DNA from 2 places in the Succinispira mobilis DSM 6222 genome. Region 1 is predicted to be linked to the other one. Evidence: riboswitches for the same ligand, from Rfam matches in the RefSeq annotation. Region 1 holds a riboswitch; the other holds the start of a gene.
The links. Region 1 has a riboswitch for thiamine pyrophosphate ahead of thiC (phosphomethylpyrimidine synthase ThiC). Riboswitches for the same ligand answer to the same signal wherever they lie in the genome.
Positions count from the first base shown of each region.

Region 2: another riboswitch for thiamine pyrophosphate. It lies ahead of thiW (energy coupling factor transporter S component ThiW); the one in region 1 lies ahead of thiC (phosphomethylpyrimidine synthase ThiC).

Region 1 is NZ_KB913028.1:1,044,734-1,064,816, reverse strand. Features, by position in the region: gene SUCMO_RS0105055 (GatB/YqeY domain-containing protein) at 1-105, opposite strand, end outside; gene rpsU (30S ribosomal protein S21) at 127-303, opposite strand; gene SUCMO_RS10360 (DUF4127 family protein) at 512-2,074, shown strand; gene SUCMO_RS10355 (HD domain-containing phosphohydrolase) at 2,242-3,906, shown strand; gene thiC (phosphomethylpyrimidine synthase ThiC) at 3,979-5,274, opposite strand; TPP riboswitch at 5,353-5,449, opposite strand; gene SUCMO_RS0105030 (ECF transporter S component) at 5,450-5,968, opposite strand; gene SUCMO_RS0105025 (pyridoxamine kinase) at 6,001-6,825, opposite strand; gene SUCMO_RS10350 (DUF1904 family protein) at 6,859-7,170, opposite strand; gene SUCMO_RS0105015 (HlyD family secretion protein) at 7,474-8,352, shown strand; gene SUCMO_RS0105010 (ABC transporter ATP-binding protein) at 8,349-9,257, shown strand; gene SUCMO_RS0105005 (ABC transporter ATP-binding protein) at 9,257-10,159, shown strand; gene SUCMO_RS0105000 (ABC transporter permease) at 10,152-11,276, shown strand; gene SUCMO_RS0104995 (DUF2325 domain-containing protein) at 11,336-11,668, opposite strand; gene SUCMO_RS11180 (FeoB-associated Cys-rich membrane protein) at 11,675-11,815, opposite strand; gene feoB (ferrous iron transport protein B) at 11,832-13,976, opposite strand; gene SUCMO_RS0104980 (FeoA family protein) at 14,055-14,282, opposite strand; gene SUCMO_RS0104975 (FeoA family protein) at 14,294-14,503, opposite strand; gene SUCMO_RS0104970 (metal-dependent transcriptional regulator) at 14,689-15,069, shown strand; gene SUCMO_RS0104965 (DUF3793 family protein) at 15,216-15,773, shown strand; gene SUCMO_RS0104960 (flavodoxin) at 15,790-16,221, shown strand; tRNA gene SUCMO_RS0104955 (tRNA-Pro) at 16,503-16,579, opposite strand; gene lgt (prolipoprotein diacylglyceryl transferase) at 16,639-17,442, opposite strand; gene SUCMO_RS0104945 (metallophosphoesterase) at 17,472-18,170, opposite strand; gene rpsT (30S ribosomal protein S20) at 18,335-18,601, shown strand; gene SUCMO_RS0104935 (2-thiouracil desulfurase family protein) at 18,683-19,111, opposite strand; gene leuS (leucine--tRNA ligase) at 19,296-20,083, opposite strand, start outside.
Region 2 is NZ_KB913028.1:1,235,419-1,247,118, forward strand. Features, by position in the region: gene SUCMO_RS0105910 (methionine ABC transporter ATP-binding protein) at 1-609, shown strand, start outside; gene SUCMO_RS0105915 (methionine ABC transporter permease) at 578-1,237, shown strand; gene SUCMO_RS0105920 (MetQ/NlpA family ABC transporter substrate-binding protein) at 1,251-2,060, shown strand; TPP riboswitch at 2,132-2,238, shown strand; gene thiW (energy coupling factor transporter S component ThiW) at 2,315-2,809, shown strand; gene thiM (hydroxyethylthiazole kinase) at 2,818-3,663, shown strand; gene thiE (thiamine phosphate synthase) at 3,651-4,292, shown strand; gene SUCMO_RS0105940 (hypothetical protein) at 4,426-4,992, shown strand; gene SUCMO_RS0105945 (peptide chain release factor 3) at 5,009-6,613, shown strand; gene SUCMO_RS0105950 (ATP-binding protein) at 6,633-8,237, shown strand; gene SUCMO_RS0105955 (response regulator) at 8,255-8,959, shown strand; gene SUCMO_RS0105960 (WecB/TagA/CpsF family glycosyltransferase) at 8,971-9,705, shown strand; gene SUCMO_RS0105965 (phosphatidylserine decarboxylase family protein) at 9,772-10,407, shown strand; gene pssA (CDP-diacylglycerol--serine O-phosphatidyltransferase) at 10,410-11,099, shown strand; gene SUCMO_RS0105975 (glycosyltransferase family 2 protein) at 11,175-11,700, shown strand, end outside.

The DNA.
Region 1 (20,083 bases):
AATGCTCGATAAAACCATACGAATCACTGAAAGCCTAAACTTGCCTGCCTCACGGTCACGCATCGCTTGCTTCATATCTTCTGTTAAACGAACTTTTATAGACATTAAACTCATTCCTTGTCAGCTTTATTTTGTCTTACGCTTTCTTGCCGCTTCGGATTTTTTCTTACGTTTAACGCTTGGTTTTTCGTAGTGTTCACGCTTTCTAACTTCAGAAAGAACACCAGCCTTTTGTGTAGCGCGTTTAAAACGACGAAGCGCACTGTCTAGCGTCTCATTTTTACCAACTTTAATCTCTGCCATCTGATCTCCCTCCCTCCACATGATCCTTAGGGAAGTGTATCCTTTTATACACCCCATAATTATACACTGACAAAAGCGTTTTTGTCAAGATAAGTTCCCTTGGAAAAGATTTTTCAATAAAATAACCCTTTGCGCAAATTTAGAGATTTATTTTTATTTCCATTTGCATTATACTATTATACATGATATACGAGCGGGAGTGTTGTAATTGTTAAAAAAAATTTTTTTCGCCCTATTTTTTTATACCTTTTTCAGTTGTTCCAATGTAGTTTTTGCCGAAACAAACAAAAAAATTATATATATCCCACTAGATAACCGACCAGTTTCTCTAGACTATGTTGTCCAAACAATTAACTTTGCGGGTGAAAATTTAATTATCCCTCCCGAGACATTGTTGGCAAATAATAATCACTTAGGCAACCCCGATGAACTAATGCATTGGTTAATAAAAAACTGTACTCGTGCAGATTATGCTGTAATCTCAACAGATAGTCTTATTTATGGCGGATTAGTTGCTTCTAGAACTCATAACGAACCTTTAAATGTTTTACTGAAAAGAGCCCAAGCGTTAAATATTATTAGACAAACTAATCCAAATTTAAAAATATACGCTTTTTCCACTTTAATGCGCACACCGCGTAAAAGCAATAAATTCATTGAGCCACCTTATTATGAATACTATGGTCCTGATATTTTTCGCCTAACTGCATTACTTGATAAAGAAACTACTCTAGCTCTAACAGCACTAGAAATAGCCGAAAAGAATAATCTTTTACTTATAATTCCAGAAGAATTTCTTAGTGACTGGTTCTCGCGGCGAAAAAAAAATCTGACCATACATAACTATTTGCTAGATTTATATACAAATAAAGCTTTTCATTTTTATACTATTGGTAAAGATGACAATGCACCTTATTCGCAAACACACTTCGAAGCTAAACAATTGCTAAAAACCTTACCGCAAAATATTCCCGCTAATTTTAAAATTATAGCTGGCGTAGATCAACTCGGTCTAATGTTAATAACCCGCGCAATAAATCAAAACAAAAAGTTTTCGCCAGCAGTTTTTGTTCAGTATACTGATGGTGCTGGTGCAACTACTTTGCCAGCATATTCCGATCAACATCTTTATTCTTCTGTCGAAGATCAAATAAATCTTGTTAATGCGCAGCAGACCTTTGCTCTCGAAGAAGCAGATCTAGTTTTAGTAATTAACACACCTTTTGATGGAGTAACTTTAGATGCTTCCAACCTCAAAAATACACTAGTTGCTTCATTACCAACACTTAAATTGGTCGATAAAACTAAATATTTTATGACGCTACAAAAGAAAGTCGCTATTGCTGATGTTGCCTTTGCCAATGGTGCAGATAATTCCTTTATTTTCGAGCTAAACCGAGCACAGCTGTGTCAAAATTTAAATGCCTATTCTGGGTGGAATACCGCCGATAACTCCATTGGCTATGCTCTGGCCCAAGGAATACTAGCCAATCATATGAGCAGCGAACAGAAAAATCTGCTCTTAAAAATTCGCTTAGTCGATGACTGGCTTTACCAAGCAAATGTTAGACCCAAAATAGTCAACCGATTTTTTAAAAACACCCCTCACGAACAGTATAACTTAGGTTCAGAAACCACCAAAATAAATTCTGTGATTTCTGACGATCTTATTTACAAAACCAAAGATTATTCCATTTTTCAAAACTTTAAATTTAAAACCGCTCTACCTTGGCAAAGATTATTTGAAATTAATGTCCAACCGCTAGCTTAAATTTATATTTGAAATTGAGGTGTATTGTTATGTTCGGCAATAGGTTTAGAAAAATCGTGTTAGTTTTTTTTCTGATTTTGACATTTGCAAGCATTATCTGCACTTGTTCAAGTTACCTTGTTGCTGCTAACTCTACCTCTTTAAAAATTTATGACCGCAAAGTACTTGTGATACAATCTTATAATCGTGACTATATTCATACACGTGCTTTAGAAGAAGGAATTTTAAAGATTTTCAAAAACTCATCTGCGAATATAAGCATAAACTACGAATTTCTCGATACAAAGAAGTTCTTCACCCCTGAGTATTTCCATTCACTGTTTATAGTTTTCGCCGAAAAATATAAACAAGAACACTTTGATGCCATAATTCTCTGCGATGATGATGCCTTAAATTTTTATCAAATATATGGGCAAAAAATTTGGGGTCCCACAAAACATGTCGTCGCCACTGGTATCAATTCTATTAATATATATCCTGATGGTATCCCTGGTTTAATTTTAATTGAAGAACGACCAAATTATGAAAAAACAATTGATCTTGCTTTAAAACAAAATATGGGAAAAAATATCTCTACCTTAAATTTTATTTATGATAATACCACGACAAGTAGAGAAGTAAAACGCGATATTGTCAAGCTTATTGGTGCTAATTATCCAGCGCTAAAACACAATCATTATTTTCAAGAAACTCCAGAGACTCTGCGTGATATTGTAAATTCTGCTGATGAGCATAATATTTTTTTCTTTATTCTTTATTCTACTTCTCCTGATGGCAGAAATTTTCTTTATGATGAGGTTCCTAGATTTATTCTCAAGAATTCAAAAAACCCGGTTTATAGCCTCTGGGAGTTTTATCTTGGTTCAGGAGTAATCGGCGGATACTTAGCTTCTTCTAGTAAATATGGTGAAAGTGCCGCCCAAACTGTCCTAGATTTGTGGGCTGGCAAAAATCTGCCAACAATTATTTATGATAATGGCGAAAACCAACATTATATTTTTGATTATAATATTATGCAAAAATATAATATTAATTACACTCCTAACAATGCGCTATTTATTAATAAGCCTGAAACTTATTTCCAAAAAAATAAAGAAATTATACTGTTTTTTTCAAGTATAATTAGCGTACTATTACTTTTAATAATCTTATTGTTGATAATAATAAATCAAAAACAAAATATTAACAAAAAGAATCAAGAAATCAGCCACTTAAGCACCGAAATAATCGAAACTCAAAAGGATTTAATTTCTCGTTTAGGCGATGTAATCGAAACACGTTCTCATGAAACAGCCAATCACGTGCGTCGAGTTGCCAAAATTTCTGCCGTATTGGGCAAGGCCTATGGATTAAGCAACGAAGAACTGCAAGCTTTGACAATAGTTTCTCCAATGCACGATGTTGGTAAAATAGCAATTTCTGAAGCAATCTTGCAAAAACCAGCAAAACTCAGTCCTAAAGAATTTGAAATCATGAAAACACATACACAAATCGGATATGATATTTTTAAAAATGCGGAAAGACAAATGCTGAAATATGCTTCCCTAGTTGCTTTAGAACATCACGAACGTTGGGATGGCACGGGTTATCCCAACGGAAAAAAAAGTGATGAGATCAGTATTTTTGCTCGCATTACTGCTATTGCTGATGTATATGACGCGCTTTGTAGCAACCGTCCTTACAAAAAAGCTTGGCTTCCTGAAGATGCATTAATTTACTTAGTTAACGAACGCGGGAAAATCTTCGATCCCCATTTAGTTGATTTATTCTTAGAAAACAATCTTGAAATTAATAAAATTCGAGAAGAGTGGTCTGACAAGCCGCATAATTAATTTTATCCGTTCAAAAAACAGAAATAACCCTACTACAATTGCTTTAGTAGGGTTATTTCTGTTTTTCTAGTTTTATTTATGCAAATTTAATTTTTCTCCACCTAAAACTTTTTTCATATTGCGCATCGGACACATTTTCCCACACATTGTACAAGTATCTTTATGTCCTGGCAAAGAACTTTCACGATATCGTTTGGCTTTTTCCGGATCCATCGCCAGTTGAATCATTTTTTCAAAATCCACATCCGCACGTGCCTTACTCATCTCATTATCCCAGTTTCTAGCATTTGGCAAATTTTTCGCAATATCACCAGCATGAGCGGCAATTCTCGCAGCTACAATTCCATCCTTCATATCTTGCAAGTCAGGTAAACGTAAATGTTCTGCTGGCGTAACAAAACATAAAAAATCAGCTCCACTGCTAGCAGCTATAGCCCCGCCTATCGCACTTGTAATATGATCATATCCGGGAGCAACATCAGTCACTATTGGTCCTAAAACGTACAAGGGAGCTCCGTGACATAATTTTTTGGCAATAAGCATATTTGGTGCCACTTCATTTAAAGCCATGTGTCCTGGGCCTTCTATCATCACTTGAACGCCTTTTTCCCATGCACGTTTAGTTAATTCTCCCAAAACAATTAATTCTTCTATTTGAGCGGCATCTGTAGAATCAGCTATGCTTCCTGGTCTACAAGCATCCCCCAAACTTAAAGTCACATCATACTTTGCGCAAATATCAAGCAATCGATCATATTCAGCAAAAAAAGGGTTTTCGCGATCATTTAATTCCATCCAAGCAAATAATATAGACCCTCCCCGCGAAACTATATTAGTCAATCGCTTATTATCTTTTACTTTTTGAGCAGTAGCCTTATTTATCCCACAATGAATTGTCATGAAATCAACACCATCTTGAGCATGTGTCTCTACTACTTGAAAAAATTCATCTGTCGTTATATCTTGCAAATCCTTATCTAATAAACCTATAGCATCATACATAGGGACTGTACCTATTGGCACCGGAGAAATTTCTAATAGTTTTTTTCTGAAAACTTGCGTTTTACCATAACAACTTAGATCCATAATCGCATTTGCCTGCATTGTTATAGCCACCTTAGCTTTTTCCAATTCCAAGTCCCAATCGGCACAATCATTAGATATCCCTAAATTAACATTTACTTTTGTCTTTAACCCTTCACCTATCCCACTTGCTCTTAAATTACTGTGATTAATATTTGCCGGTATAACTACCTTCCCTTTAGCCACTAGAGACAATAGGTTTTCAACTTTAATTCCTTCTTGTTCAGCAACATAGCTCAATTCCTTAGTAATAATTCCTTTTTTGGCAGCTTGCAATTGCGTCATAATCTCACTCCTTTAATAAAATATAAAATAAAAAACACCCCACTCACAAAAAGTAGGGTGCTAGACTCTAAGTTAAACTTAAATCATTGCTAACTTCCCTACGGTGGTCCTAACCACATCAGGTTCAAGGGTTGAGTAATTACTCTCTCAGCATAAAGCACCCCTAGTTAAATCATTATTTATATAAATTTTTAGGTAACACTCTTTCTAATACTGGCACCAAAAACAAGGCGACAATAATCCCTACGGTACTGCTCATTAAGCTAGCTGGCACATTTGCTAAAGCTACATTAAGACTTCCAATAACCTGCCACCAAGCAAGAATATACCCAAACAGTGTCCAGATTGAAGCAGTTAGATAAGCCATAATTTTTAAAATTAAACCATTTTTATAACGAATATTCCAAGGATAAACACCTTTTATTATATAACCTGCAATAAATCCAGCTCCACCTTTTATAAAAAAAGACCAAAGCGTATAAGGTGAAAACCCCATTAACAAATCAAACATTGCCGTACCTATAGCTGCCGCCAAACCAGCATATAATCCTCCAAAAAGGCTTGCGCAAGTAAAAATAAAGGCCGTACCCAAATGTACCATTGCCCCTGTTCCAAAAGGAACCTTTATAAAAGTTGCTACAACACATACACCTGCTAGCATTCCAATTAACACAATGTCTTTTGTTCTTAACATATTTATTCCTCTTCTTCTGGTTATAATTGCACTTAAATTTCCATTATTAATGCTTCCAATAGTATCCCTTCACGTATAGGAGTTTGCTGTTCATATGTTTTTTCAATACATTTATAAACAAAATCTGTCGCTTTCTGCAACGCTATGCTAATATCATTGCCTAATAATAAATAACCAAGTAAAACACTTGTAAATACATCGCCAGTACCTGGGTAATGAACAGGAATTTTCGGAGATTTGTTCACGAAAAATATCTCCTCATCACTATTATATCCTACATTGGCGATTTGTCCACTAGCTAAATTAACTCCCGTTATTATTACGTTTTTAATTCCCCATGCCGCTAAACGCAACAAATATTCATAAATGGTTTCTAAATTTTCTTGTACTTCTTGATATGGTTCTCCCAATAAAAAACAAGCTTCCGTATAATTTGGAGTAATTATATCGGCATTTAAAATAAATTTTCTCATTTCCAACTGCATTTCTTCCGTATATTTAGAATACAACTTGCCGTGATCACCCATTACTGGATCAATTACTTTTAGAACATTACCCTTAGCTTTCTTAAAAATGGTATCAACAATTTCAATTTGCTCTGGCGATGCTAGATAGCCAGAGTATAAACAATCAAACTCCAGTCCTTCATTTTGCCAATTCCTGTCTATTTCCTCCAGTTTGTCAGTTAAATCTACTGCCGCAATATTTTTATATCCCCCTAAATGCGAACTCAAAATTGTTGTCGGCAAAGGGCATACTTGCACTTGCAAATTTGACAATATTGGTATTATAACGCTCAATGAACACCTTCCATAACATGATAAATCATGCACAGCAACTACCTTTGGTATTATCATACAAATCTCCTAATATTTATATCCAATTATTTTTTAATAATGAACTCCATTGTCGTAGTATCTTTCTTTCTCTAAAACGATAAAAAAAACATCTCGTTGTTTATAACCTAACCTTCTTAAAAAGCCATCAATTTCCTCAGCTACCGCATCTTGTATGTTCTTTGGTCTTGCAAACCAATTAATTTGAATTATTGGGTACTTAACATTTATGAAAGCACTCTCTATTAACTCCAAGCTGAGTGTATCTAGCTCACAACCAATTATTTTTGATAAATTAAACAACATTAAATCGGCAATACTTTCTAATTCGTCTTTTTTCACATTTTTAACTATTATCTGTGGCACACTTACACCCCCCTTTTTTATTTCTCATCATACGTTTAGCTATTTTATTATCTAAACGAAAACTTGTCAAGCATTTCAAGTAGCTTATTTTTTCAGCTTAACAATATATGTTCTAGTGTTGCAAATATACCATATAAGGTATATTATTTATTTAAAGAAATCAAAAAATTGTGCCTATATCCTTATATGAAAGGGTGTTATTCTATGCCAACAAAAAAAACTATTATAATTATCTTTTTTTGTGCTTGTAGCATTTTACTTTTTATTTTTTTTAAATCAACCTACAATGACAGCGCCTCGCTTATGGCTACTGGTACAGTCGAAATTACCAAGTTAGAGGTAACTCCACGCCTAAGTGGTTATATTCGCAACTTAAGTATCGATACTGGTTCTAGAGTTAAAACTACTGATATACTATTTGAAATTGAACGTCAAGATTTAACCGAACAATTAAAGGCCGATCGTTATGCGTTACAGCAAAGTGAAGCTAAACTACAAGATTTACTTAACGGCCCCCGTCCACAAGAGATAAAAGCTAGTAGTTCTGTATTAAATAGTAATTTGGCTGTATTAGAAGTAGCTACTACTGATTTGATAAGATATCGACAACTCTATGAGCAACGTGCTATTTCTAAGCAACAATTAGACCTTATCCAAAAAAATTATGATGTCGCTTTAAATAATGCAAACAACGCTCGTGCCCAATTAGAGCTTTTGCAGGAAGGTGCTCGACCTGAACAAATCACTGCTCAAAAAGCTGAGACAGAAAAACTAAAAGCAATCCTGGCTGCAAATAAAAGTGTTCTTGCAGACTCTATTTTAACAAGTAACCTTGACGGGGTTGTTCTTAGTCGTAATTTTGAAAACAACGAGTATGTTACTGCTGGTTCGCCAGTTTTAACAATCGCTAATCTCCAAGATTGCTGGATAAAAGTATATATTGCCTCAAACGAACTAGGTAAAATTTATCTAGGGCAAAAAGTTCTTGTAAATGTTGACTCTTTTCCGAAAGAAAGTTTTCAAGCAATAGTCAAGGAAATCTCTGATAAAGCCGAATTTACTCCTCGACAAAGTATTACCAAGAATGAACGCGCAAATATGGTGTTTGCCGTGAAGGTAAAGCTTGATAACACAGACGAAAAGTTGAAACCCGGCATGCCTGCGGATGTGATTTTCCAATGATCGAAATTAAAAATTTGAATAAGAATTTTTCCCAAAAAAAAGTTTTAAGTGATATAAATCTCTTTATAAAAAAACAAGAAATTTTTGGATTAGTTGGTGCCGACGGGGCTGGTAAAACAACATTGCTGAGAATAATTTTAGATTTATTAAAACCAGAAAGTGGTTTTGTAAAATTTGCAAAAAACAATCTTGAAAATAGCATAAAAGAAAAAATAGCTTACGTGCCGCAAACTTTCAGTTTATACAACAATCTTACTGTTTTAGAAAACATTAATCTCATAGCAAGTTGTTATGGTCTAAAACAAAAAAACATCCAAAATCAAACGAAAGAAATCTTGGAATTCACTAGTCTGTATGAATATAAAGATAGATTTGCCGAAAAACTTTCTGGCGGAATGAAACAAAAACTTGCTCTTGCAAGTGCCTTAATTCATAACCCTGAAATTATTTTTCTTGATGAACCTACTACAGGGGTAGACCCTGTTTCCAGGCGAGAATTTTGGCAACTTTTGCATTACATAAATCGCCAAGGGACAACAATCATAGTCTCCACTCCCTACATGGACGAAGCAGAATTTTGCCATAGAATTGCCTTTATTGATAATGGGAAAATAATTGAGTGTGATACTCCAGATAACCTTGTAAAAAACTATCCTAACCAATTATTAGCTTTACAAATAATTGGTGTTTTCCCCAATTTATCTACTATTAACAACATTATTGATATTTCTATTTTCGGACAAGATTACCATATCGCCGTTTCCAATAATTCTGATTCTACTATTGAAGAAATTCATTTAGCCTGTAAAGAAAATAATTGTCAAATTGTTTGTCTAAAACCAATAGCCCCAAATCTAGAAGATGTTTTTATAAGCTTAACACAAAAGACGAGGAGTATAAATTAATGTATGTTTTAGAAACCAAAGCTTTAACAAAAAAATTTTCAGATTTTACAGCTGTAGATAATCTAAATTTAAAGATTACCAAGGGCAGTATTTATGGATTTTTAGGTTCCAATGGTTCTGGCAAATCTACAACTATTCGCATGTTATGCGGCGTGCTTACGCCAACTTCTGGTAGCATTGAAATTTTTGGTAAATCTTTAACAAAAAACCTCCCTTTCCTCAAAAGCAAAATTGGCTATATGTCGCAAAAATTCAGTTTACACCCCGATTTAACAGTTATGGAAAACTTAAATTTTTATGCCGGTCTTTATAGTTTGCCAAAAGATATTATTGAGCAAAGAATTAGAGAAATTATTAATTTAGCGCAAGTAGAATCTTTTAAAAATGAACTAACTAGTGCTCTCGCTGGTGGTTGGCGTCAACGTCTAGCTTTAGGTTGTGCAATTTTACACAAACCTGATATTTTATTTCTAGATGAACCAACCAGCGGTGTTGATCCCAATTCACGTAGAATGTTTTGGGATATAATTCACTCTTTAATAGAAATGGGAACAACAATTCTTATCACCACACATTTTATGGATGAAGCTGAACATTGTGACAACATAACTTTTATTCATCAAGGAATTACAATTGCCAGTGGGAGTCCTAAAGAGTTGAAAAATCTAATTCCTTATAAACTTTGGCAAATTTCTGTCCCCGAACCTCTTAGTTTACAAGAAAAACTCCGCACAGAAAATTATCCCGAAATATATGTTCGTGGCAAACAATTACGTATCTTAAGCAGTCCAGAAAAAATCCCTACTTTCATCGATAACTTTCCTGTTAACGAAATAACACCTTCCCTTGAAGATGTTTTTGTTTATTTAATTAAGCAAGAAAGGAAAAAAAATAATGACTAGACTAAGAGCATTGCTAATAAAAGAATTTCTGCAAATGAGTCGCGATCGAATGACTTTAGCTATGTTAATTATTTTACCAATAATTCAACTGTTAATTTTCGGCTATGGAATCAACACAGATGTTAAACACTTACCAACAGTGGTTTTCGATCAATCTTTAACCCATGAAAGTCGTGATATGCTTAATTCCTTTAGCTCAACCAGTTACTACGACATAAAATTTATAGCTCATAATTTCCAAGAAGTAACAGAAATAATAGATTCTGGTCAAGCAAAGGTCGGAATAATTTTCCCTCCTGATTTTTCAGAAAATGTCAAGCATGGACGTAGCGCTTCCATTCAAGTCCTAGTTGATGCCAGCGATAATATGACCGCTAATTCAGCTATTAGTACCGCTCAACTCGTAGGTCAAGTTAATTCCCAAAAAATTTTAATAAAAAAGCTCCGCATGGCGACTGGGCAAATTTATCAACCAGCTTATGATATTAGAATCCGCCCATGGTACAACCCTGATTTTGTTAGTCCTTACTATATGGTTCCCGGAATAATTGGTATTGTCGTTACAATGACAATGGTTATGCTTACTTCTATCGCCTTAGTGAGAGAAAGAGAATTCGGAACCTTAGAGCAATTATTGGTTACACCTTTGAAAACCTATGAATTAATAATTGGTAAGATAATACCTTATATTTTGGTTGGTTTCATCCAGGTAGCCCTAACATTATCAATAGGTCTATATTTATTTGATATCCCCGTCAAAGGCAGTATGATCTTACTTTATATTATGACTTTATCTTTCTTATTAGCTTCATTGGGCTTAGGTATTATGATTTCCACCATTGCCCAAAATCAAATGCAGGCTATGCAAATGGCTTTTTTCGTTCTTGTACCCAGTGTATTGTTATCAGGGTTTGTTGTTCCACGGGTATCAATGCATATCTTCTTTTATTATTTAGGCTATTTATTCCCGATGACTTTCTATTTAGAAATTATTCGTGGTATATTATTAAAAGGAAATTCTTTTCAGCATCTTTGGTTTCCCTTTTTTTCTTTATTATTTTTTACAATCATTACTTTGACCATCAGTATTAAGCGTTTTAAAAGAACTCTTGCTTGATACAAAGTGTTAAAAAAGTATAAGAGAAGGCCTCGTTTTTTAAACACGGCCTTCTCTTGTTATTTTTTGTTTTTACAATTAGCACAATTTTTACCACAGATTGAGCAATTCCTTTGTACACACTCAGCTAATATACCCTTTAATGCACAAGCACTACTACTATGTGAGCGAACTATTTTAGCACCAGTTTTTTCACCTTTAGCAATTGCTTTTTGCACCATATTATGAGATACAGTACTTGTAAACAACACTACTACATCTGGATTTCCCATCGTACTTTTTAAATTAGCAGGCATTTCAGTAAAGACCTTTGCTTTACAACTATATTGTTTGCAAATTTCTTTATACTTACAAGCCATCCGCTCATGTCCACCAATAATTACAATGCTCATAAGTGCCTACTTCTGACAATTACTTGTTGATGGACAACCCGAGCAACCACTGCAACAAGAACCAGCCTTATGTTTTTGACTATATAGATAATAACCTACACCAACAAATGCACTTAAAACAATTGTTCCCACAATAACTGTTCCCATTTATAACACCTTCTTTCTAAGCATTTACTGCTCTTTTCGCTAGTTTAAGATTTTTCTCACTTTGTCTGTACGGTTTAAACAATAAATATAAGATTCCTGCTACAAAAGCGATTGCTACAGCCGTTAATATTGAAAGTTGTCCATCCGTAAAATAAGTTCCGATTTGATAAACGATAAAGGCCATAACATAAGCAAATAGCGTTTGATAGCTTATTGCAAACATTGTCCATTTCATATTGCCCATTTCTCTTCTGATTGTCCCAATTGCAGCAAAGCATGGTGCACACAACAAATTGAAAACCAAGAACGAGTAAGCTGATATGACAGTAAATGATTGTTGTAATAACGGCCAAATTTCCGTGCCATCTTCCGCCACTTCAGCAAAACCAAATAAAATCCCAAAAGTAGCTACAACATTTTCTTTCGCAATCAACCCAGTAACTGTAGCCACCGTAGCCTCCCAAGTGCCAAAGCCTAAAGGTGCAAATATCGGTGCAACTGCTTGACCTAAAGTTGCCAAAATTGATTCCCCTATTTCAACCATTTCAAAAGCTCCATTAAAGCTACTTAAAAACCAAATAACTCCACTTGACAAGAAAATTATTGTCCCAGCTTTTACAATAAATGATCTGGCTCTGCTCCACATGTGTAAAAGTACACTTATAGCACTTGGCAAATGATAAGGTGGTAATTCCATTACAAAAGGTGCTGGCTCTCCAGCAAAACTATCCGTTTTCTTTAAAATTATCCCGGAAATAATCACTGCTAAAATCCCAATAAAATAAGCTGACGGAGCCACCCAAGGTGATTCTTCAAATAAAGCCCCTGCTATCAAAGCGATAATCGGCAATTTTGCTCCACAAGGAATAAAGCTCGTTGTAATAATTGTCATTTTTCGATCGCGTTCATTTTCAATTGTTCTTGAAGCCATAATTCCTGGAACACTGCAACCAGTCCCAATTAACATTGGAATAAATGATTTTCCCGATAGGCCAAAACGTCTAAATACTCTATCCATAATAAAAGCAATACGTGCCATGTAGCCACAATCTTCTAAAATTCCTAGTAGTAAAAATAAAACCATCATTTGTGGCAAAAATCCAAGAACTGCACCAACCCCACCAATAATTCCGTCTAGAATCAATGAATTAAGCCATTCCGCAGTACCAGCGCCCACTAAAAATTCTTCTACCGCAGGTGGAATTATCTCACCAAAAAGTACATCATTCGTCCAATCTGTCATCATTGTCCCAACTGTAGATACTGATAAATAATAAACCAAAAACATAATTGCAGCAAAAATCGGCAACGCCAAAACTCTATTGGTTACAATTTGATCGATTTTGTCAGAAACTGTAATTTTAGTTGTATTTGCTTTTTTTATAAAAACTGTCAAAACTTGAGAAATATATTGATAACGTTCATTGGTCATGATACTTTCGCTATCATCATCCATTTCATTTTCCAAAGCACAAATAACTTCTTCTAACTCTTCGCCTAAACGTTCACTAAAATTAATTTGTTGTAAAACCTTGGCATCGCGTTCAAAAATTTTAATTGCTAACCATCTTTTATTGCCCTGAATTCCTTCTGTGGCCAAAATATCTTGTATTTTTGTCAACGCTAACTCAACTGACTTGGAAAAATAATGTTTAGCTTTTACATTTCGTTTTTCTTCAGCTATTTTTATAGCTTTCTCGGCTACTTCTAAACAGCCATCACCCTTTAGTGCAGCTGTTTCGATGATTTCACAACCCAATTTTTCCGAAAGCATTTTCACATTAACAATATCGCCTTGTTTATGGAGCACATCCGCCATATTTAAAGCAATAACTACGGGCACACCAATTTCTAACAATTGTGTTGTAAGGTATAAATTTCTTTCTAAATTAGTTCCATCAACAATATTAATAATTGCTTCTGGTTTGTCTTGCAACAAAAAATCTCTAGCCACTACTTCTTCTAGAGTATATGGTGATAACGAATATATACCAGGCAAATCGACAATTTCTACATCTTTATGGCCTTTTAATTTGCCAACTTTTTTCTCTACCGTTACTCCAGGCCAGTTACCAACATATTGTGCACTTCCTGTCAACTCATTAAACATTGTAGTTTTCCCACAGTTTGGATTACCTGCAAGAGCAATTTTAATTCCCAATATAATCTCCCCCTCAATTTGTTAGCTTAAGCTAACCTCTCCATGAAAAAATTTGCAGCCAGTTTGGCTGCCCCAGATTTAAAGATACTTAACTTCAATCATTTCAGCATCTGCTTTCCGCAAGCTTAACTCATAACCTCGTACATTAATTTCTATAGGATCACCTAATGGTGCAACTTTACGCACCATTATTTCTACCCCTTTAGTAATACCCATATCCATAATACGACGTTTCACAGCGCCTTCACCATGTAATTTACAGACTAGAACGGTTTCTCCTGTTTTCACTTGTTTTAACGTGTCCATTTTGCCACCCCTTATACCATAATTCTATTCGCCATGCATTTATCTAAAGCAATTCTCGTATCACGAATACTTAAAATTACATTGCCTGCAAATTCAGCTACTACTGTAACTTCTGATCCTTCGATAATACCTAAACTAGCCAAAAACTTTCTTGGCTCATCCCGTCCAGAAATTCTTTTTATGCTGTTTGTCTGTCCAATTTTAACCATAGTCAATGGCATGATGAATCACTCCTTCATATTTCATTAGTTTTGCCTAACTTTCAAATTTTAAAAAAAGTTAGCTTTTGCTAACCCAAGTTATTCATAGCTTACCACTTTAATTCTAGCTTGTCAATGATTAAGGAATATTTTTCTTGCCTTAATTAGTTGTTTTTGATACCATTATCAATAAGGGGGTTTTTATTGTGAAAATACAAGAATCTGCAGAAAATTATTTAGAAACAATACTAATTCTTCAAAGACGAATCGGTCTCGTTCGTTCTATAGATATTGTAAATGAAATGAAATTTTCTAAACCCAGTGTTAGCAACGCTATGAAACAGTTTCGCGAAAACGGCTACATCACCGTTGACAAACAAGGTTTTATAACCTTAACGCCTAAAGGGCAAACGGTAGCCGAAAAAACTTATGAGCGCCATGTAATTCTAACTAAATGGCTAATTTCCATCGGCGTTAATGAACACACCGCACTTGAAGATGCCTGTAGAATTGAGCATGATCTCAGTGACGAATCCTTTGACAAAATCAAAGTTCATTTAAAGTTGGATCATGGTATTAAAAGCTAAAACAATAAATGTCAATGGCTGTAAAAATATAGTCTTGACATTTATTGTTTTTTTTGTTAATCTTTAACTCAGTTAGTTCTTGCTAGCCGAAATATTTTTTTGCCGTTTAGTTAGGTAATCCTAACTCCAAGAGGAAGGTGAGACGTTTGTCTGTTGAACAAGTTTTGGCATTTCATTGTAGCCCAGCTTTGGCAGGAATCAAGCCGAGTAATTTAGTTTCTTTTTGTCGCAAAGATAAAGAGCAGGTTTTTAATATTCTCAATAAATTAAATTCTGAATTAAATTCTAAGCAAATTTATTTTAAAATTCTTTGTCAATGCCCAAAGAGAATCTTAGTTTTAGTTTATCGCAAAAGTTTATTACTAAGGCATTTACAAACTAAGCAAGTATTAAATTATCTACTAGACAGTGGTTATCCTGCTGATGCTAGTTTAGATTTAATTTTAGCAACACTTGCCGAAAGAATTACTTCTAGTAGTTCTTTTCCTCATGAAGTAGGCGTATTTTTAGGTTATCCACTTTCAGATGTTATTGGCTTTTTAACACACAAGGGAAAAAATTACAAAGCCAGCGGTTATTGGAAAGTTTATGATAACGAGCAAGAAACTATCAACTTATTTAATCGCTATAGTCGCTGTACTACAGCAATCTGCAAAAAGCTAGAAAAAGGGTTTTCACTGGTGGATTTATTTAAAACTGCTTAGAATAGGAGAGATTTTTATGAATAAAATTGCAATAATTTATTGGAGCCAAACTGGCAACACGAAGTTGATGGCGGAACAGATTTTAGCTGGTGCTAAAACTGCTGGTGCTGAAGTTGACTTATTTTCTGTTGATGAAATAGCTAGTGCAACAGCTTTAACTTATGACGTACTTGCTTTAGGTTGTCCAGCCATGGGAGCTGAAGTTTTAGAAGAAATGGAATTTCAACCATTTTTTGATGAATTGTTACCGCATCTAGCGGGTAAAAAAATTGCCCTATTTGGTTCTTACGGTTGGGGAACTGGTGAATGGATGCAAACTTGGCAACAGGAAGTTATAGATAGCAATGCTATTTTATATAATCAAGAAGGTCTAATTGTAAATGAATCCCCTGATGAACAAGGTACTGAGCAATGCCAAAATCTTGGCGCTGCTCTTGCCTCTTTCTAAATATAATACCTCTCTCAGAAAAACATCTGCCATAGGCAGATGTTTTTCGTTTTCTTGGGTTTCTTTTACCCTAAAAAGTTAATTATACAAACATTATTTTTAAAATATAAATCTGCCTTTAACTAAGCATGCTAGTTTTTCCAATTTTCACTATCTATTTTTATCAATTGCTTATTTATCTGTAAAATATAAAAGCTACTTATTTCTTTAGCTATTAGCAAAAAAACAAGCAGCTTTCTAAGTTAACTTAAGCTAGTTAACTTTTATTATAATTAATTAACTGGTCGGAACGGCGGGACTTGAACCCACGGCCTCTACCACCCCAAGATAGCGCTCTACCAAACTGAGCTACGCCCCGAATTTACTTTGACATTATAACATATAATACAATTACTAGCAACTTTTATAAATTTTAAATTATTTTTTTACTTTGCTTTTTTTTACAGCCAAACTCTGTTTTTCTTTCCAACCTACAATTATAAATATTACTAAGGAAACTAAAGCAAATGTTAAGCTGGTAATTTGTGCAGACTTTAACCCAGCAAAAACTATCTCCGTATAATCACCTCGCAAATATTCTAAGAAAAATCTAGCCAAAGAGTATAAACAAGCGTATAAGGCAAAAACTTGCCCTTTAGCATGTCTAGTTGTCCTAAATATAAGCAACAGTGCAAAAATTACTATATCTAATTGACATTCCCAGATTTCTGCTGGCCACAAAGGAGCGTCCCCATAAACTTTTCTTGCTAAAGTCCCTTCTGGATATAGTATCCCAAAATCACTACCAGTAGGCGCTCCAAAAGCATCTCCGTTAAGTAAATTAGCCGAACGGCCAATTGCTTGCCCTAAAATTATTGCAGGAGCTATAATATCAGCTAAAGCCCAAGTATCAATTTTATGCTTTTTGGTATACCAAATACCTACTACAGCACCCAAAAATACCCCACCTTGAATTGCCATTCCCCCTTGCCATACAAACGGAATTTCCAGTAAATGGTCTTGATAATACTCCCAATCAAAAAAGAATACATCCCAAAGTCTAGCACCAATAATCCCGGCCAAACCACAATACAATCCCATATCAAAAATATGCTCATGCCATCTTCCATCTTGCTTTGCTAAAAAATAAGCAACCCCTGAACCTAAAAAAATACTTAAACATAAAATCAATCCATACGCTCTTATAGGAAAATCGCCAATAAAAAATAAATATTGATGCATAACTACCTACTTTCCCAACAACTCTTAATTTAAATAGCTGTTATTTTTTTTAATTTAAAATCCAAATAATCTGCTGAAACTAGTTGGTAATTTGTTCCGTCTAGTTCGCCTTCAAAAGCCAGTTTAAAAGCATCTTCACCATGTAAGTGTCCATAAATACATTGTTTTACATTGTATTTACAACAGAGTTTGCTAATTTCAGAAACTTCTTGTCCCTTTAAAAGTGGCGGATAATGTAATAACAATATTTTGTTCACTAAGCCAATTTTTTCAGCTTGCATTAGGGAATTTTCTATCCTTAATAATTCTCTCGCAAAAATTTGTTCATCTTTTTCCGTGTAATACTCGTTGGGCAACTCCCAGCCACGACTACCACAAATTGCCCAGTTCTCATATTGAAAAAAATTATTTTGCAAGAATTCTAACTTATTTGCAAAAGTATTATTCAATTTTGTAACAGTACTCCACCAATAATCATGATTACCTCTAATCATAATTTTTCTTCCAGGCAAAGTAATTAGTTCTTCCAAATCCATCTTAACTTCTAAAATATTCATTGCCCAAGATATATCTCCAGCTAATAGTACTACATCACTTTCACCTACTTTTTCGCTCCAATCAGTCTTAATCTTTTGCCAGTGATTATGCCAGGCCAAATCAAAAATATCCATCGGCTTAGTCGGCGGGTTTCCCGATAGATGCAAATCGCCAATTGCAAAAATTCTCATATATATTCTCCTACTATTATTTGCTAAAATAAATGTTAATGTATTACGAAAAGCTTGTCAACTTTTCCAGTTATTTTTGCTTTTCAATTTTTGAATATACTCTTGCTTATTAACTAAATATATGCTAAAATACACTAGATAAACTAGTTAGGGAGGTGAAGTAATTGCCAAACATTAAATCATCAATCCGTAGTGTAAAAACTGATGCGCTAAGAAAATCACACAACTTTCAAATTAAAAGTACACTTCGTACAAGCACTCGTAAAGTTGTAGAAGCTATAGAGGCTGGCGAACAACCTGCAGCTCAAGAATTATTTGTTAATTTAGTTGGTGCAGTTGATAAAGCTGCTCGCAAAGGCATTATCCATAAAAATGCTGCTGCTCGCAAAAAATCTCGTTTAGCTAAACGTTTAAACAAAGTTAATGCTTAAGATTTTAGAAACAACCACTAAAAGTTGGTTGTTTTTTTTTTCGAACCCAAAGCTTAATGCTTTTGGGTTCTATTTATTTTGCTAGAATTCTTCTTCCGTATATACTTTAATGCCATTTTTTTGTAAAAGCAAGGTCGTAAAACCATCCCCAGCTATAAGTTCTCCATTAAAGTTACCACTATAAATTTGTCCTTTACCGCAGGAAGGGCTCCGTGCTTTTAATATCGCTGTATTAGCACCCACTATTTGTGCAATTTGTAAAGTTTTTTGTGCTCCTAATTGAAATTCTTTGGTTAAATCCTCTTTTTGAGAATTTACAACTCTTAAAATTCCATTTTTATTTTTAATTATCTCGCAAGGAAGACGGGGCGTACTCAAACCTGCTAATTGTTCTGGACAAATAGCCAAAGCTTTTCCAGCTTGAACTAATTTAAGTAGCTTTTCATTGATAGTTATAACACCATTATATCTACACCGTACTCCTACTAGACAAGCGCTTATTATATACATATAGCATATATCCTCCTTGTATAATGAACATGCTCTCTGTGGTCCATTTTTATTTATAGTATTGATAGCGGTTTTGAGTTAATGTTTTCTACTTATGTAAAAATACTTTTAATTGCCTTTAAAGATTCTGTAGCCAAGTTAACTTATTCATTTCTAATGAAAATTGTTAACTTGGCTACTTTTTTTATTTAACTACTATATTAACTAATTTTTTAGGAACGCTAATTATTTTTATAATCGTCTTTCCCGCAAGTAAATTACGAACTTTTTCCAAAGCTAATACCGCTTCTTCCAATTGTTTTGCATCAAGCTGAGCATCCATCACAATTTTTTCTTTTAATTTACCATTGAATTGTATTACTATTTCTACCTCAGAAACCTCTAATGCATCTTCTGCATACTCTGGCCAATTTTGTTTATGTACACTACTATCAGAATCAATAGTTCCATTCCAAAGTTCTTCTGTAACATGTGGAATAAATGGTGCTAACAATCTAATAAGCTGTGATATAACTTCATGAATCAAACCTGCATTAATAGTTTCATTCTGTTCTTTATGTAAGTACAAGGCATTTACTAGTTCCATTATCGCACTTATTGCTGTGTTAAAGTTAAATCTTAATGTTATGTCGTCTGTTACACGTTTGACTGTATGATGTGCCTTATAACGCAACTTTTTCTCATTAGCTGTCAACTCTTCTGGGTTATAACTACATTGTCCTTTATTCAAATCAGCTTGATAATGTTCTACTATTCTCCATAAGCGATTAATAAATCTAAATGAACCATCTACCCCCTGTTCACTCCATTCTAAATCTCTCTCTGGCGGCGCTGCAAATAAGATAAATAATCTTGCTGTATCTGCACCATATTTAGCAATTATTTCTTCTGGAGAAACAACATTACCTTTTGATTTTGACATTTTAGCGCCATCTTTTATTACCATACCTTGAGTTAATAAATTTTTAAAAG
Region 2 (11,700 bases), 190 kb from region 1:
ATAGCAAGAGCTTTAGCTTCTAATCCGAAAGTTTTATTGTGTGATGAAGCTACTTCAGCATTGGATCCACAGACAACAAAATCAATTTTAGAGCTCTTAAAAGACATTAACAAGAAATTTAATTTAACCATTGTGCTAATAACTCATGAAATGCAAGTAATTAAGGAAATTTGTGATAAGGTAGCAGTGATTGAGGGAGGAACAATTATTGAACAGGGTGAAATACTTGAAGTTTTTACTAACCCACAACAACAAACTACTAAAGAATTTATTAGTGTAATTAATAATCAAGAATTACCTGCAGTTGTTAAGCATTTAAAATTATCGCCTACACCAATCGAAAATGGCAATTTAATTTTGCGCTTAGCTTTTATCGGCTCATCTACTGAAGAACCGATAATCTCTGGAATAATCCGTCGTTTTGATGTCAATACAAGTATTTTATATGGTAATATTGATTATATCAAAGACGTTCCCTATGGAACACTTGTGGTTGAACTTGCTGGTGAAGGAACTAATATACAAAAAGCCCTAATTTATTTGAAAGAACAAAACTTGAAAACGGAGGTAGTTGGTTATGCCAGAAGAACTAATACAGCTACTGCTTGAATCTTTAGCAGAAACATGTTACATGGTTGCAATATCTACATTCTTATCAACTATGTTTGGAGCACCCTTGGGAATCATTTTAACTGTTACAGATAAAGGGCATATTTTAGAAAATAAAGCATTTAATAATATTTTAGGAAATATAGTTAATGCGACTCGCTCGGTTCCTTTTATAATCTTAATGGTAGCAATTATTCCACTAACTCGAATGATAGTTGGCACTTCTATCGGAACTACAGCGGCAATAGTCCCCTTAACCATATCTGCAACGCCCTTTATTGCTAGAATAATAGAGGGCGCTTTAAAAGAGGTACAATATGGAGTTATTGAAGCAGCTCAAGCTATGGGAGCAACACCATTACAAATAATTATCAAAGTGTTAATTCCTGAAGCAATGCCGGCTATTATTTTGGGGATTACTTTAGCGATTATTAGTCTAATCGGCTACTCTGCAATGGCTGGTGCTTTAGGTGGCGGCGGTTTAGGTGACCTGGCAATAAGATACGGTTATCAACGTTTCCGTATAGATATTATGATTATCACGGTTTTGATTTTAATTGTTCAAGTCCAATTAGTACAATCTTGTGGTGATTATTTAGCAAAAAAATTCAATAAAAATAAATTATAAGGGAGATATTTAAATGAAAAAATATTTTATAATCTTTTTGGTTTTAGTTGCCAGCCTATCTTTAACAGCTTGCGGAAATAATTCTTCAGAAAAAAAATCCAATGCTCAGCCTTTAAAAATAGGAGTTACAGCTGGACCACATGCTGAAATCATGGAAGTTGTCAAAAAAGAAGCTGAAAAAAACGGTTTAAAAATAACTGTAGTTGAATTCAATGACTATATCCAGCCCAATGTTGCGCTAAGTCAAGGTGATATTGATGTGAATAGTTTTCAACACAAACCATATATGGATTATATAGTTAAAGACCGAAAATATGATTTACACTCTGTAGCTAACACAGTTATTTTCCCGATGGGCTTGTATTCAAAAAAAATAACTGACTTAAAAAACATTCCGGAAAACGCGGTAGTTGGAATACCTAATGACCCTACTAACGGAGCGCGCGGTTTATTGCTTTTAGAAAAAATCGGCTTAATAAAACTAAAAGAAGGAACTGGAATTAAAGCTTCTCCAGCAGATATTATAGCGAATCCCAAAAACATAAAAATTAAAGAATTAGATGCAGCAATAATTCCTCGTTCTTTAACGGACCTAGATCTTGCAGCCGTGAATACCAATTATGCAATGCCAGCTGGTTTGAATCCAGCCAAGGACGCTCTTTTTTTAGAAGACAGTAATTCACCTTATGTAAATATTATAGCTACTAGTGGCAAAACCAAAAACGACCCAAGAGTTCAAGAATTAATAAAAGCTTATCATTCTCCGGAAGTTAAAAAATTTATTGAAACAAAATATCAAAAATCAATTATTGCCGCTTGGTAATATCTTAATAACTTGACATAAGTATCCATCTATGCTATTTTTAAGTTGTTTAAAAGTTTTAAAAAATTAAATAAAAAGACTAGGGGATCTGGTGTACCAGCTGAGATGAAATTTAAAATTTCGAACCCTTTGAACCTGTGCTATTAGTATAGCCGTAGGAAAGTCTAAATATTTTATGAATTGTAAAATATTAGAGAGTTGCCTACATGGCAGCTCTCTTTGTTTTATATTATTTTTTAGAAAGAAGGATTTATATGAATGTACGGAAATTTATTTTACTCTCTTTGTTAGTTGCTATTGGCTTTGTTTTATCACCGATTTTAAGAGTTCCAGGAATGGCTCCCATGCAGCATTTTATCAATGTCGTTACCGCCGTATTGCTTGGTCCGAGCTACGCTTTTTTGGGCGCTATAGCCATATCTGTTTTGCGAATGATGCTTCTAGGTATTAACATTTTGGCTCTTACTGGTTCAGTTTTCGGAGCTGTTTTAGCAGGTCTTATTTATAGACGTACAACTAAAGTTTGGGGTGCTGTTATTGGTGAAATTATTGGCACTGGAATTATTGGCGCGATAGTTTCTTTTTATGCAGTTAGCTTTTTATATGGAAGTAAAGAAGTAGCCTTATTCACTTTTGTACCTTCTTTTATTCTAGGAACGCTTATTGGTACAACAGTTGCCTACGTTTTTCTAGAAAAATTGTTATCTAGTGATATGCTTGAAAATATACATAAACAATTAGAAAGGTAGGGTACAAAATGTTTTTGGGAAATTCTACTTATAAATTCGCTGAAATAAAAGAGCTAGTTGATAAATCAAAACCTCTAGTCCATTGCTTGACTAACAATATTGTAATTAATGATACAGCTAATATCATCTTAGCTGTAGGCGCTAGTCCCATTATGGCTGAAAATCCAGCAGAAGTATTCGAAATTGTTAGCCAAGCAGACTCTTTACTAATTAATATTGGTAATATCAACGAAAGTCGTATAGAGAGCATTTTTATTGCTGGTTTAGCGGCCAAACAAAGTGGAGTTCCTATTGTTTTTGATCCAGTAGGTGTCGCTTGTAGTAAATTTCGCATTGAACTAGCAGAAAGAATCATTCATGAACTACAACCTCAGATTATTAAAGGAAATATGTCCGAAATAAAAAAATTAGCTCTAATGGAATCGCAAAGTCGCGGCGTAGACGTTGCCTTATGCGATACTATAAATTCATCTACAATTGAAGTTAACCTACATATAGTTTCAAAACTTGCCGAAAAACATAATTGCACTGTTGTAGCTACTGGAATGCATGATCTTATTGCTAACAGTACAGAACAATATGTTCTTTCTAATGGTTCTAAACTCTTAGAATCTGTAACAGGAACTGGCTGCATATGTGGAGCTCTAATAAGTGTTTATGCAAGTACGCGCGAGTATACTGCGGCTAGTTTATTAGCAATATCAATACTAAATATTGCCGCTGAACTGGCAGAACATGATGTAAGGCGTGACAATTTAGGTATTGGTAGCTTTAAAATAAAACTTTTTGATTATATTTCAAAGATAACATTAGATACTATAAATAGTAGGAGGAAAATAAATTGGATAAAATAGACTATAGCTTGTACTTAGTAACAGATAGCAATCTATTTGTTGATGATACTGCTTTGCTTTTTGCAACAGAGCAAGCACTTAAATCTGGTGTAACTTTAGTACAGTTACGCGAGAAAAATTTAACAAGTATAGAATTTTATAGATTAGCTATTAAAATGCGAGATTTAACTGCTAAATATAGCCGGCCTTTAATAATTAATGATCGCCTGGATATAGCGTTAGCAACTGCTGCAGATGGGGTTCACTTGGGACAAAGCGATTTACCGGCAGATGCAACTAGGAAAATTGTCTCTAAAGATTTTATAATTGGAGTTTCAGCAAAAACTCTAGAACAAGCATTAATAGCAGAAGCTGCCGGAGCTGATTATTTAGGAGTTGGGGCTATTTTTCCTACAACTACCAAAGTAATCACTAAACCAACGTCGATTGCTACTTTAAAAAACATTGTTCAGACTGTGAAAATTCCTGTTGTTGCAATCGGCGGAATAAATGTTGCAAATCTGGATAGTTTAATAGCGAGCGAAATTTCTGGAATTGCAGTTGTTTCAGCTATTTTGACTGCGAAAAATATTGGGCAAACAGTAACCCAACTGAAAAGTAAAGTAGCACTAATAAAAAACAATCTCTAAGCTTGTTGACACTATAATCAGGTAATGTTAAAATTAACAATGAATTTATTTTATTAAAATTAAAGTATTAGCCTTTGCGGATTGCCGTAAAGGCTAATAGCATTATTAGATTATTTTAATAAGGAGTAACTTTATGATTTGCACATTGAATTTGCGTTGTAGTGATTGCAAAAAGCTTTTCACAGCCAAAAAACATCTATATTATCGAAACAATTTTGCTACACAAAATTTTGCAGACATTCAATTGATTTGCGATAGTTGTTACAACAACTGGGAATCTTTCTGGGAAATTACTAGTGCCAGTTTTAGAGAAGAAAACTGCTACTATTATGTTGATATTCTATTAGCTAATGGAGAAGAGTATGTCAATCTTGATTGTACACCATTAGATGATATTATAGTTACCAATATTGATATGCCTTTAGCGGCTAAAAAACATTTATTTGCTCTTTATCAGTTATGGCTAGATGAAAAAAGAAAGGATCTTTTAAAAGAATGTATTTTTAATGAAGAATTTATGAAAACAACATTTACTTGTACAACTTATGGTGGAATTGAGTTTAAAGATATTGCTTTTCGATTTAATCGTAAAGGTGAATTAGAAGTTGAACGTGAAGTAGATACGAAAATATTAGAGCAAGTTGCTGAAGCCTGGCAATTATACGAAATAACTGGTAATAATCATTTTAAAAGTAAATAAAAAAGCGGAGGAATAAATGACAGAACTAATAAATGAGGTAAATAGACGAAGAACTTTTGCAATTATTTCACATCCTGATGCCGGTAAAACCACCTTGACAGAAAAGCTACTTCTGTACGGAGGCGCGATTCATTTGGCTGGAACTGTAAAATCGCGAAAATCTCAAAAACATGCCGTTTCTGATTGGATGGAGATAGAAAAGCAACGTGGAATTTCAGTCACATCAAGTGTTTTGCAATTTGATTATTCTGGTTTTAGAATTAATATTCTTGACACTCCTGGACATCAAGATTTTAGTGAAGATACTTACCGTACATTAATGGCAGCAGACAGTGCTGTAATGTTAATTGATATTGCAAAAGGTGTGGAAGAACAAACAAAAAAATTATTTTGGGTTTGTAAAAAACGTAAATTACCGATATTCACATTTGTAAACAAAATTGATAGGTTTGGCAGAACACCATTTGATCTAATGGATGAATTGGAGAAAGTACTTACTATAAATGCCTACCCAGTTACTTGGCCAATTGGCATTGAAGGAAATTATATTGGAATATATAATCGCCTTACTAAAGAAGTTGAACTATTTGCAACTGATAATCGGCGCGGACAAAAACAATTACTTTCAACTAAAGGGTCTTTAGAAGATGTAAAGATGAAAGATTTAATTGGACCAGAGTATTATGAGAATTTGCTTGCCGAAATAGAGCTTTTAGATATGGCTGGAGACTCTTTTGATGTTGAGAAAATTAAAGCTGGAGAGCTAACCCCGATGTTTTTCGGCAGTGCAATGACTAATTTTGGTGTTCAAGCATTTTTGGATAAATTTCTCGAACTCTCACAACCGCCATTGCCACGAGTAACAAAAAATGGTTTTATAGAACCAACTGATGAAAACTTTTCTGCATTTATTTTTAAAATCCAAGCAAATATGAATCCAGCACATCGCGATCGTATAGCCTTTATGAGAATTTGCTCAGGAAAATTTGAAAAAGGCATGAGCGTGTATCATGTCCAAAGTGGTAAAGAAATAAAACTTTCGCAACCGCAACAATTTTTAGCGCAAGAACGAACTATAGTTGAAGATGCTTATTCTGGTGATATAATTGGTGTTTTTGATCCGGGAATTTTTGGTATAGGTGATACTTTGTGCTTAAGTAAAGAAAAACTTCAATTTGAAGATTTTCCTGTTTTTCCCCCTGAACAGTTTGCACGTGTCCAACCCAAAGATACAATGAAAAGAAAACAATTTGTTAAAGGCATGATACAGCTGGCGCAGGAAGGTGCTGTTCAAGTATTTCGTCAACCTGACATAGGAATAGAGAGTTTTGTAGTTGGTACAGTTGGCAGTCTTCAACTAGATGTGCTTGAATATCGCTTGAAAAACGAATATGGAGCAACGTTATTAATAAATAATCTTAGCTATAGTCTATCACGTTGGATTTTAGGGGAAAAGAAAGATATCGATGCGATTAAAGGTATTGATAATGGTATGCTTCTCGTAGATACAAAAGACCGTCCGGTTATTTTAGTTAATAACGAATGGAGTCTTAATTGGCTTATCGAAAGAAACCCTAATTTAGAATTTTTAGTAGTTCCAACTGATGCAAGAAAAATATAAGATTTAGGTGTTGACAATTATGCTTACACAATCACGTGGAATAAGTTTATTTAAAAGAATTACGATGTTGGTAACTTTTATGATTTTATGTTCTCTATTAGTAAGCAGCACTTTAATTACGAAGCGTGTCCCCGATGTTTTTCAAGAAAAGCTAGGAAGCAGTGCCATGAGTGTAGCTGCAGTTGTATCTAATAACCAAAAAATTATCGAACTAATAAATTCTACACGCATCGAAGATTATATTCTAATGGAAGAGATAGTAAATGCTACTTCTAAAGCTACTAATTCTAATATAGCTGTTTTAAATATAAATAAACAAGTTATTTTAGAAAAAACCGCAACTGCTAACAAAGCAGAGTTTAATAAACAAATAATAGAAGCATTTAAACGTGATGATTTTTATGATAATATTGTAGATAGCAAGCAACGTTTGTTTTTTGCCGATCAAGTAAAAAACACAGTATATGGACCTCATGGTGAGAAGCTTGGTTATGTTTTTGTGGCATTCCCTAAAAATGTACTTTCGGACTTAACTAATGAAACAATTATATTGATAATAATTTCAAGTATAATTGGTTTATTTGTAGGTGTTGCTGGGGCTGTATATACTGCCAAAAGCATTAAAGATGTATTGTTAGGGCTAGAACCAGAAACTGTTGCTCAGATAGTTCAGGAACAACGGGCTATTTTAAATTCAGTTCGCGAAGGAGTTATAGCGAGTGATCGACATGGCAGAATAACTCTTTTAAATGCTGTAGCACAAGATATATTTGCGCAAACTGGAATTAAAGAAAAAAATTATCTAGGAAAGAACATTAATATATTTTTTAATGATAGCTCTTTTTTGGAAGTATTAAGTAAGGGGAAAAGTATTTACAATGTAGATGAAAATATCTATGGTACATTACTGATTCTAAATATCTTACCCGTTAAGGTTAATAATGTAGTAGTGGGTGTAGTTGCAACATTTAGAAAGAAAACTGAAATCGAAGAGTTAGCCGCACAACTTACAGGTGTTAAAACCTATGCTGAGGCATTACGCGCAAATACGCACGAGTTTATGAATAAACTACATGTAATTTTAGGCTTAATACAACTACAAGCTTATGATGATTTAAAGAACTATATAAAAGAAATTGCGGACTATCAGCATGGTGAAATAACAAGAATTAATAAACATATAAAAAATGCTATATTAAGTGGTTTTATTTTAGGCAAAAGTAATCGAGCAAAAGAATTGGGTATTGAATTTATATTAGCTGATGATAGTGAATTGCATGCAAATATTCCCCACGATTTGACCCATAAGATAATTTTAATCCTAGGAAACCTTATAACCAATGCTTTTGATTCAATAACGCTTAATAAAACTTCGGAACAAATAGTATTTTTAACTATTAAAAACTATCAAAATGAGATTTTTATTATGATAGAAGACTCCGGTCCAGGAATGACGGAAGAAGTCTTGCAAAAAGCTTTTGACAAAGATTTTTCAACTAAAGGCCAAGAGCGAGGCATTGGTTTATATCTTGTTAAACAAACAATTAAAGAATTAGGTGGCAATATTGAAATAGATTCTAAACTTGGACAAGGTACAATTTTCACAATAAAATTGCCTCTATAAATAAAGGAGTGTTAAGTGTGATTAGAATTTTAGTAGTAGAAGACGACCCGATGGTAGGTAAATTTCACGAGCATTATATTAAGCAATTAAAAGATTTTGAATTAATTGATACAGCAAGAACTAGTGAACAGGCACTGAAATTTTTAGAAAAACAGTCATATGACTTAGTTTTGTTAGATATTTTTATGCCTGGAATTGATGGTCTTCAATTATTGAAAGAAATTCGTAATAAAAATTTCAATGTTGATGTAATTGTCATTTCGGCAGCTAATGAAAAAGAGCAGATTCAAACTGCTATGCGCTTTGGCGCAGTTGATTATATTATTAAGCCATTTGAGTTTGAAAGATTTAATTTAGCGCTAAATAATTATAAACTCCGAAGGACCAATTTGGAAAATTTAACTCAAGTGAAGCAAGAAGATTTAGACAAAAATTTAACAATTAAGGAAACCCCTTCCGATACAAATGTTCCTAAAGGACTAGATAAAAACACCTTAAAATTAATTTGGGAAATAATTTTAAAACAAGAAAACATGTTTACTACTGATGAAATAGCCTCTTCGGCTGGAATTTCCCGTGTTTCTATAAGAAAGTACTTAGAATTCTTCAAATCTTTAAATGTTCTGTCTTTAGAACTACATCGAGGTTCTGTAGGCCGACCAATCTATAAATACAAGTGTTTAGATAAATCTTCTTCAATAATTAATCATTATGTAGAGTAAGGAAAAAAATTATGTTAGCTAAAATATTAGGTATAAGTGTTGCTTGTTATACCATGCAAGAAACTATTGATTTTTTATTAAAAAGACTTTTGAATCAGCAAAAGACTTTCGTGGTAACAGCTAATGCTGAAATTATAATGCTCGCCCAAAACAATAAAGAGTTTAATAGAATAATAACAAAAGAAGCAGAACTAGTATTACCAGATGGGGCAGGAGTGGTCTTAGCTGCACGTTATTTAGGATATCATATGCCAGAACGTGTTGCAGGGTGTGATTTAGTATCTGAAATTTTAAAAGTAGCCGCGGACCAAAATTTAAAAGTTTATTTTTTGGGTGCTGCACCAAAAATTGCACAAAAAGCTAGTGAATTATCCATTGAAAAAAATCCCGGTTTAAAAATTGCGGGAGTTCGCGATGGATTTTTTTCTGATGCAGATGTTCAGGATATAATAGATGCCATCAATGCTAGTGAAGCTGATATCTTGCTAGTAGCATTGGGGGTACCTAAACAAGAAATTTTTCTTAATCAGTATCGTGAACAATTAAAACCCAACTTACTGATTGGAGTTGGTGGCACATTCGATGTAATGGCTGGAAATGTAAAACGTGCACCAGTTTTTATGCAAAAAAACAATTTAGAGTGGCTATATCGTTTTTTAATGCAGCCTAGCAGATTCTTAAGAATTTTAGCAATTCCTAAATTTATTTTTAAAGTATTTTGCAGTAAATTATTAGACAAACAATAATATATATACTATAATAATATCTTGATATAAATATTTTAAAAGTAATATGAAAGGTAAGGTGAGTGAATGGTAAAAGCTCCCATTGTTAAAGACGGTCATTTTATTATAGCTTTTTTCTTGGTTTTAACAACAATAACTGCTATTTTTGGCGATATATATTGGAGCATTATCCCCGGTGTATTGGTATTATTCTTTATGTTTTTCTTTAGAAACCCAAATCGAAAGGTAATTTTAGATGATAAACTATTATTGTCGCCCGCAGATGGGATGGTTATGGGTGTCGAGGATATTTATGATGAAGAATTTCTTCAAGAACCAGCTACAAAAGTAACAATATTCTTGTCTGTGTTTGATGTTCATATTAATAGAAGTCCTATGCGTGGCGAAATTAAATATCAACGTTACACTTGTGGCGGATTTCGTCCAGCATACAAAAAATCTGCTTCCTTTGAAAATGAGCGTCATGCCATTGGAATTGATAATGGAAAAATAAAAATTCTAGTAATTCAAGTAGCTGGTTTATTAGCTCGAAGAATTGTTTCTTGGGTAACTTTGGGACATAATATCGAACAAGGACAGAGATATGGGATGATCAAATTTGGTTCAAGTACAGAATTAATATTGCCTAAAAATGTTACAGTTTTAGTAAAAAAAGGAAAAAGAGTTATTGGTGGTAAAACTGTAATTGGAAGGATTGATTAAATTTGCGAAGTGTAATTCCTAATGCGTTAACCTCATTAAATTTGATTTTCGGAGTGTTATCAATTTTATCAACTATTAAAGCTGACTATTGTTTGGCTGGTATTTATATTATTTTGGCTATGATTGCTGATGCTTTAGACGGGAGAGCTGCGCGTTACTTCGGTGTAAGTGGTGATTTTGGTAAAGAACTTGATTCACTGTGTGATTTAGGCTCTTTCGGAGTAGCACCGGCAATTTTAATTTATCAGCATTCTTTATCTACCAATGGTAATATTGCCATTGGAGTAATACTAATGTTTGCTGTTTGTGGAGCGATGCGTTTAGCACGTTTTAATGTTAACGTTTCAACTGTACAAGGCTTTTTTATGGGGATGCCAATCCCTGCAGCAGGATGTATGATAGCTACATTTGTAATTGCAGATTTGCAAGGTCTAAGTCCTACTATAATTTTGTATTCAGTCTTAGTTTTAGGATATTTAATGGTAAGCAATATAAAATACCCTGATTTTAAGGGCAAAGGAAATCCTATTAAGCCTGTATCAACAATAATTACAACTTTTAGTATGCTTTACATTGTTTATTTGCTTGGCATAGAAAATATTTATCGAACAATTCCTTTTTTAGTGTTTCTGTCATATTCGCTATTAGGGATATTTAATAGTGTCTATTGCTTAGTATTTGCAAAGCGCTAAATTTTCTTTGTAAATAAAAAAAGAAAACGTATGGAATACCATAACGTTTGCCAAATTAAAGGGGAGTTTATTTTAATGGTACATTTTTTTGACTTGATAATGTTGCCACTGCAGTTTTTAATTGTTTTTTTCACTTTGTATTATTTCACAATATCTTTCTTTGGAATGTTTAAAAAACAGGAAGAAAAAATAAAAACACCTAAAACTACTTTTGCGGTTATTGTAGCTGCACATAATGAAGAGACTGTTATTGGACAGTTGGTAGAAAATTTGCATGTGTTAAATTATCCAAATGAACTGTACGATATCTTTGTTATTGCTGATAATTGTAAAGATAATACAGCAAAAATAGCTTCAAGAGCAGGCGCTTTAGTTCATGAGCGGTTTAACGATCAAGAAAAAGGCAAGGGTTTTGCTATGGAGTGGATGTTTGATCGATTGTTTAAAATGGAGAAAAAATATGATGCTGTAGTTGTTTTCGATGCAGATAATTTAGTTCATCCAGATTTTTTAAAGGAAATGAATAATCGTTATCTCAAAGGTGAGAGAGTTATTCAAGGTTATTTAGATTCCAAAAATCCGAATGATACCTGGATAGCAG